One region of the Devosia salina genome, then DNA from elsewhere that is predicted to be linked to it. Evidence: predicted binding sites of a transcription regulator. Region 1 holds the regulator's gene; the other holds the start of a gene.
What was found. The regulator LexA, encoded in region 1, represses DNA repair genes until DNA is damaged. The targets are predictions, from matches to a motif close to TGTTCNNNNTGTGTTCNG.
Positions count from the first base shown of each region.

Region 2: K1X15_RS19730 (ImuA family protein) is a predicted target of LexA. The motif match lies at 1,677-1,694, and genes of this name have one in related genera.

Region 1 covers NZ_CP080590.1:1,705,661-1,709,119, reverse strand. Annotated here, with positions in the region: gene moaC (cyclic pyranopterin monophosphate synthase MoaC) at 1-188, shown strand, start outside; gene K1X15_RS08155 (molybdopterin molybdotransferase MoeA) at 185-1,387, shown strand; gene lexA (transcriptional repressor LexA) at 1,508-2,227, shown strand; gene K1X15_RS08145 (IlvD/Edd family dehydratase) at 2,299-3,459, opposite strand, start outside.
Region 2 covers NZ_CP080590.1:4,025,350-4,028,808, forward strand. Annotated here, with positions in the region: gene K1X15_RS19725 (Y-family DNA polymerase) at 1-967, opposite strand, end outside; gene K1X15_RS19730 (ImuA family protein) at 852-1,661, opposite strand; gene K1X15_RS19735 (tellurite resistance TerB family protein) at 1,894-2,349, shown strand; gene K1X15_RS19740 (hypothetical protein) at 2,364-2,930, opposite strand; gene K1X15_RS19745 (universal stress protein) at 3,029-3,459, shown strand, end outside.

The DNA of each region.
Region 1 (3,459 bases):
TCATCCTCGCCACCGCCGAGACAACGGGCCAGACTGGCGTCGAGATGGAGGCCCTGACCGCCGCGTCCACGGCGGCACTGACCCTCTACGACATGGCCAAGGCCATCGACCGCGCCATGGTGATTTCCGACCTCTGTCTCGTCGAAAAGTCAGGCGGCAAGTCGGGCGACTTCCGGCGCGAAGCATGAGCCTCTTGCCGGTCGATGAGGCGCTGAAGGCCATTCTGGCGCATATCCCGCCCGTCACGGTCGAAACGGTCACTCTGGCCGAAGCCGCTGGACGGGTTCTCGCCGAACCCCTTATTGCCCACCACGACCAGCCTCCGTTCAATGCCAGCGCCATGGATGGCTACGCCATGCGCGCCGTCGATGTCAGTGATGGCGCTTGGCTCGACGTCATCGGGACGTCCCAGGCCGGTGCCGCTTACCCCGGCGCGCTCGGGCCGGGCCAGGCCGTGCGCATCTTCACCGGTGCGCCAGTGCCGGAGGGCGCCGACACCGTCATCATGCAGGAAGAGGCGGTGCGCGAAGGGCAGAGGGTCCGCTTCACCGCCGCTGCCCGGCCCGGCCACAGCATCCGGCCCAAGGGTAACGACTTTGCAACGGGACAGGTCCTCGTCGCGGCCGGCACTCGACTGACGCCCATGCAGATCGCCGTAGCCGCGGCCGCCAATGCCGGAACGCTGGCCGTTGCGAAACGCCCACGCATCGGCCTTGTCGCCACGGGCGATGAACTGGTCCTGCCAGGCAATCCGCTCGGTCCTGACCAGATCGTGGCGTCCAACAGCTACGGCCTTGCGGCCATGCTGGCGCCCTATGCCGACACCGTCACCGACCATGGCATCGTCCCGGACGATGTCGCCCAGCTCAGGGCACAGCTATCGACCGCCTTTGCGGCGGAACCCGATATTCTCATCACGACCGGCGGTGCCTCTGTCGGTGAGCATGACCTCGTTCAGGATGTCCTCAAGGACCTTGGTGTCACGCTCGCGTTCTGGCGCATCAACATGCGGCCGGGAAAACCACTGATGTTCGGGACGCGCGGACGGACCCTCGTCTTCGGCCTGCCCGGCAATCCGGTTTCGGCCATGCTCACGGCCCTTGTCTTCATCAAGCCGGCCCTGAGGGCCTGGCTGGGCCATGCCGAACCACAGCCCTGGCGCCTGAAGCTGGCCGCGCCCACCCCGGCCAATACCGCCCGACGCCATTTCATGCGCGCGCGGCTGGTTCATGGCGCCGATGGCATGCTGGCCGATCCCATCAGCCAGACCGATAGCGGCCACACCTCGTCCCTCGCCGAAGCCGGCCTCCTGATCGTTCAGCCCGAGCATGATCCGGGCCAGCCGGCCGGCGCCATGGTCGATGCCATGCCCATCAACGCCTTCTGATTCTGACATTTTGTTCAGCACCCGTTCATTAACGGACTCCTGGACCCAAGGCATTGCAGAACATAAATGGAACATGTATGGTCGTTCCGTCTATGTTCCGATTCTGGGGTTGTGGGGCCAATGCTGACACGCAAACAACACGAGCTGCTGATGTTCATCCACGAAAGGATGAAGGAGAGCGGCATTCCCCCAAGCTTCGACGAAATGAAGGATGCCCTTGATCTGGCATCGAAATCCGGCATTCACCGGCTGATCACGGCGCTGGAGGAGCGCGGCTTCATCCGCCGCCTGCCCAACCGGGCCCGGGCGCTCGAAGTGGTCAAGCTCCCCGATTCGATGAACCCCTCGCTGGGTGGCCGCAAGGCGCGCTTCGAGCCGGCGGTCATCGAAGGCAATCTGGGCAAGGTCGCCTCCCCCCCGTCACGAAATAGTGGTGGCGGATCAGATGATTACGCCCGACCGGTCTCCATCCCCGTCATGGGCCGCATCGCCGCCGGCACGCCCATCGAAGCCATCCAGACCCATTCGCACACCATTGCCGTGCCGCCCGAAATGTTGGGCGCAGGCGAGCACTATGCCCTTGAAGTACGTGGTGATTCCATGATCGAGGCCGGCATCTTCGATGGTGACACCGTGCTCATCAAGAAGCAGGAACACGCTTCAACCGGCGAAATCATCGTGGCCCTGGTCGACGACGAGGAAGCCACCCTCAAGCGCCTGCGCCGCAAGGGTGATACGGTCGCGCTCGAAGCGGCCAACCCCGCTTACGAAACCCGCATCTTCCCGCCCGACCGGGTCAAGGTGCAGGGGCGTCTGGTGGGGCTGCTGCGGAAGTATTGAGAGTTCTTTCGCCCAAATGATAAGGCCCGCCAGATTGGCGGGCCTTCGTTTTATTCTTGTCCAGCAATGCCTTAGTGGTTGTCGCGCGGTACGCCTTCGGTCTGGGCGATGCGCTGGTACTTTTCCGCAGGTTTGAGGATGGCGCCGTCGCCAAGCTGCCCGACAATGCCGCGCTGGATTTCCTGCCAGGGCGTCTGGTGCTTGGGGAACTTGTAGCCGCCCTCGGCTTCCAGCGCGGCCCGACGGGTGGCGATCTCCTCGTCAGAGATGAGGATATTGGCCTCGCCCTTGTTGAGGTCGATACGCACGCGGTCGCCGGTCTTGAGGATGGCGAGATTGCCCCCTGCGGCCGCTTCCGGTGAGGCGTTGAGGATCGAGGGCGAACCCGAGGTACCGGACTGGCGGCCGTCGCCGATGCAGGCCAGTGACGATATACCCTTCTTGATCAGATAGGCCGGCGGCCGCATGTTCACGACCTCGGCCGCGCCCGGATAGCCGATGGGGCCTGCGCCACGCATGAACAGAAGCGTGTGCTCGTCGATTTCGAGAGAGGGGTCGTCGATGCGGTGGTGATAGTCCTCGGGACCATCGAACACCACTGCCTTGCCCTCGAACATGCCCGGATGGGCCGGGTCGGACAGATAGCGCTCGCGGAACTCGGGCGAAATCACGCTGGTCTTCATGATGGCGTTGTCGAAGAGATTGCCGCGCAGCACCAGGAAACCGGCCTCGGCCTTGAGCGGGTTGTCGAAGTGGCGGATGACCTTGTCGTCCTCGATGGGCGTCTTGGCGCAGTTCTCGCCAATGGTCTTACCGTTGACGGTCGGGGCGCCCTCATGAATGAGGCCCTTCTTCATCAGTTCGTTGACCACGGCCGGCACGCCGCCAGCATGATAGTAATCCTCGCCCAGATACTCGCCGGCGGGCTGCAAATTGACCAGCAGCGGCACCTTGTGCCCGTGTTGCTGCCACTCGTCGATATTGAGCTCGACGCCAATGTGGCGCGCTATGGCGTTGATATGGATGGGAGCATTGGTCGAGCCGCCAATGGCGGAATTGACCACAATGGCGTTGAGGAAATTCTCCTTGGTCAGGATGTCCGAGGGCTTCAAATCCTCATGCACCATCTCCACTGCCCGCTTGCCGGTGCGGTAGGCCATTTCCTGGCGATCACGGTAGGGCGCGGGAATCGCGGCGGAGCCCGGCAGCTGCATGCCGAGGGCCTCAGCCAG
Region 2 (3,459 bases), 2.0 Mb from region 1:
GCGTGACCCGCGCCGAATTGAGCGAAAGCGTCATCACCTTGTGGTCGACGCGATAGAGAAACAGGTGAAAACTCTGCCCGCCCAGCCCCGCCTTTTCCAGCTGGCAGGACAGTTGCACCGCCAGGTCCTGGGTCACCGCCAGCACGTCGTCCATCAGCGCGATGGGATCGGCAAAGCGATGTTCGACCGCGTGATCGACCTGCGGCAGGCGCGGCGCCATGCGCTCCTCGATCTCGCCGAAGGCCTGATCGATCCGGACCAGCAGCGACTGCCCGAACCGCGCCTGCAGCGGTTTGCGCGGCCGGGCACGCAACTGCCCGATACGCAACAGCCCCATCTGCGACAGGGTGGCAATTTGCTGCGGATCGAGCCGCAGGGCCGCCACCGGCAGGGCATCGAGCACACCTTCCAGCGCTTCGGGCCCGACCACCTGGCTGCGTGCAAAATGACTGACCGCCCAGGCCGCCCCGATGGTGGGGGCAATGGCCCCGGCCACCGTATAGCCCAGCACCCGGAGGCGGCCGAGCAGCAGGCGCAGCATTGCCGCCTCGCCGCCAAAGAGATGGCTGACCCCGGTAATGTCGAGCACCAGATCGCCATAGGGCGCAAGATCGGTGAGCACCGAGACCAGGGGACTGGCATTGGAATGCCAGTCGGCAAGATCGGCAAAGCCGGCTTCGAGCGCCGCCGGATCGTGTTCGCGCACGATCAGCCGGGGCACCATGGCCCGGGCATCTGCCAGGTTCTGGCCATGCCGCAGCCCCAGGGCCATGGCTTCGGCATCGAGAGCCGCGAGGCGCAGTCCCCCCTTGATCCGCTCATAGAGCACCAGGGGCGCTTCGAGCGCCGGATCACGCCGTTTGAGATAGTCGGTCGCCCAATGCGGCAGGTAGAGCACCAGAAAGCGTCGCTCCGGTGCCAGACCGGTTCGCCCCATGGATATGGGTAGGGAGTGTTGCAAAGCCATTTTCAGTCCATTCCAGGTGCCATGCGCCCTGACGTTTGATGGTAATTCCCCGCTCGAGCGTGAGGCGCCAGCGCGCCGGGCCCGGTGCCCCCGGATCATGACGCTGGCGGCCGGAACGGACCGGTTCCAGATGCCAGCGCAGATGCGCGGCACTGGCCTCCCGACCCCGGCCATAGCGCAACAGGAACAAGGAGGTGCCCGCTTCGGCGGCCCGGAGACTCAATCGCCGGCTGGCCGTGAAATCGAGCGGCTGGGGCATCGCGCCGATATCGGCCAGGATGCCCGCGACCGCGCCGCAGCACAGCGCCTCCTCGGCTGTCCAGAGCAGTTCGGTCATATTGGCCGCCCGCACGATCACCAGCCGGGCCGGGTCGAGGCCGAAGCTGATCAGGCCCGGCCCATAGGGCACCCCGAAGAACTGCCCGTCCTGGGCCAGATGCAGATAGAGCAGTGCCGGCCGCCGGGGATTGAGCAATCCCCTCCCCTGCCCCAGTGCGAAAGCCAGGCTCGCCCCGCCATTGCGCGCGCTGTCGGTGAAGACCTCCTGCACCAGCCCGCCCGGGAACGCCGGAAAGCCCTCACTCAAGCCTGCATCAGCCGGTCCATGCGCGTCCAGCAGCGCCGGCTTGCGTTCGATATCGGCAATGACATCCCGCAGCGCGGCAAGGCGCTGTTGCTGGTTCGGGGTCTGCATGGGGCGACCATATGCGTGAACAAAGAGAGAACATTTAGACTCCGAATCCGCGCAGAGTCGAGTCCCTTTTCCGCCCCGCCGGTGTGGCCTGGCTGCATCAACCGCGCTCAAGACCGCGTGAGGCAGCCACCAAGCCCATTGAGCCGCGCCCGCTTATGGCTAAGTCTCGTCAGGCCTGCCTCCCGGCGCGCATCGCCATATTTCCCATCGACCCCGACGGAGGCAGACAGCCATGTTCGAGGCCCTGACCCGCTTGTTCGCAAAATCCGAAGCACCGTCGGACCTGCACGATCCCAAACTGGCCGTGGCCGCCCTGCTGGTGCACCTGGCCGCCGTCGACGGCTCCATGCAGGAGGCCGAACGCAAGGCCATTCGCGGCGCCCTGATGGACCACTACGATATCGACGAGGCCAGCGTCGACCGGCTGATCCGGGAAGCCGCGCGGCGCGACGCCGAGGCAGTCGATTTCTACAAGTTCACCAGCGGGCTGACCCAGCTCGACATGGAAGACCGCGTGGAGATCATCCGCATGATGTGGACCGTCGTCTTTGCCGACCGGCAGAACCACGAGCTGGAAGACAATATGGTCTGGCGCATCGCCGAACTGATCGGCGTCTCCAGCCGCGACCGCACGATCCTGCGCAATCAGATCCGCGGCCGGACCGCATCCGAGCCCGAAGAGGGCTAAACCCTGGCGCCAGCCTAATAGGCCTCGAACCTGCCGATGATCTCGACCTCATCACTCATGCAGTCGAAATCGCCGGCCTTGTCGGCCGCTTCCCGCGCCAGCTCATTGGCATTGGCATTGGCGCGCGCATCCACATAGGCGATGTGGCAGCTATTGCCCTCGGCAATTTGAGTCACCACCAGGACTTGGCCGCTGTCCTCGCCCGTCTCTGGATCGGCGGTGTAGTAGCGCACGATTGTGGCGATGGGGAACCAGCGTCCCAGCGCATTGCTGAGCCGCCACTCGAGCTTGCTGCCCAGCGTGTTGAACGGCGGCAGGGTCTGGAAGCCGACGCTGCTTTCATCGGCATCGAAGCCATAGCTGAGCGAGAACCGCAGATCGCCCTCCTGCACCAGCAGCGGAAAACCCTTGTAGCCCGGGCAGGACCAGGAGGCGCCGAAATCATCGGCGTCCAGCACCAGGCACTGGTCGAGATCGAGATCGGTATAGGCGCTGGTAAAGCCCGACTGGGCCATCGCTGCCGGCGTCGAAACGGCCAGCAGCAGGGTCGAAAAAGCCAATAGAGTGTTCAGTTTGGCCATGGCTCTCCTCATGTCGGGACTGGCGTCATCCCGATGATCCAGATCAATATGCTCACCAGATGACCATGCCAGATTGCTGCGCACAAGGAGACGGCACCATGTTCAAGTCCATTCTCGTCGCCACCGACGGATCCGACCTCGCCAACAAGGCGCTCGATGTGGCGCTCGAGCTGGCGCGGACCAACGGCGCCGCGCTGACCATCCTGACGGCCACCGACCCGGTCAGCACCGGCATCGGCTCGGGCGGCTTCGGCACCATCGATGCCGGCCCCATCGTGGCGCGGCTTGAAGAAGCCTATGCAGCCGAAGCCGCAGACCTCCTTGCCAAGGCCCGCCACCGGGCGCAAGAGGCTGGAATTGCTGCACAAATCCTGCACCTGCCGCGCCATCGCCCCGCCGACGGCATCCTCGAAACGGCGGCGGAACGCTCCTGCGACCTCATCGTCATGGGGTCGCATGGCCGGCGCGGGCTCAACCGCCTGCTGCTCGGCAGCCAGGCCGCCGAGGTGCTGGCGCGCGCCACCATTCC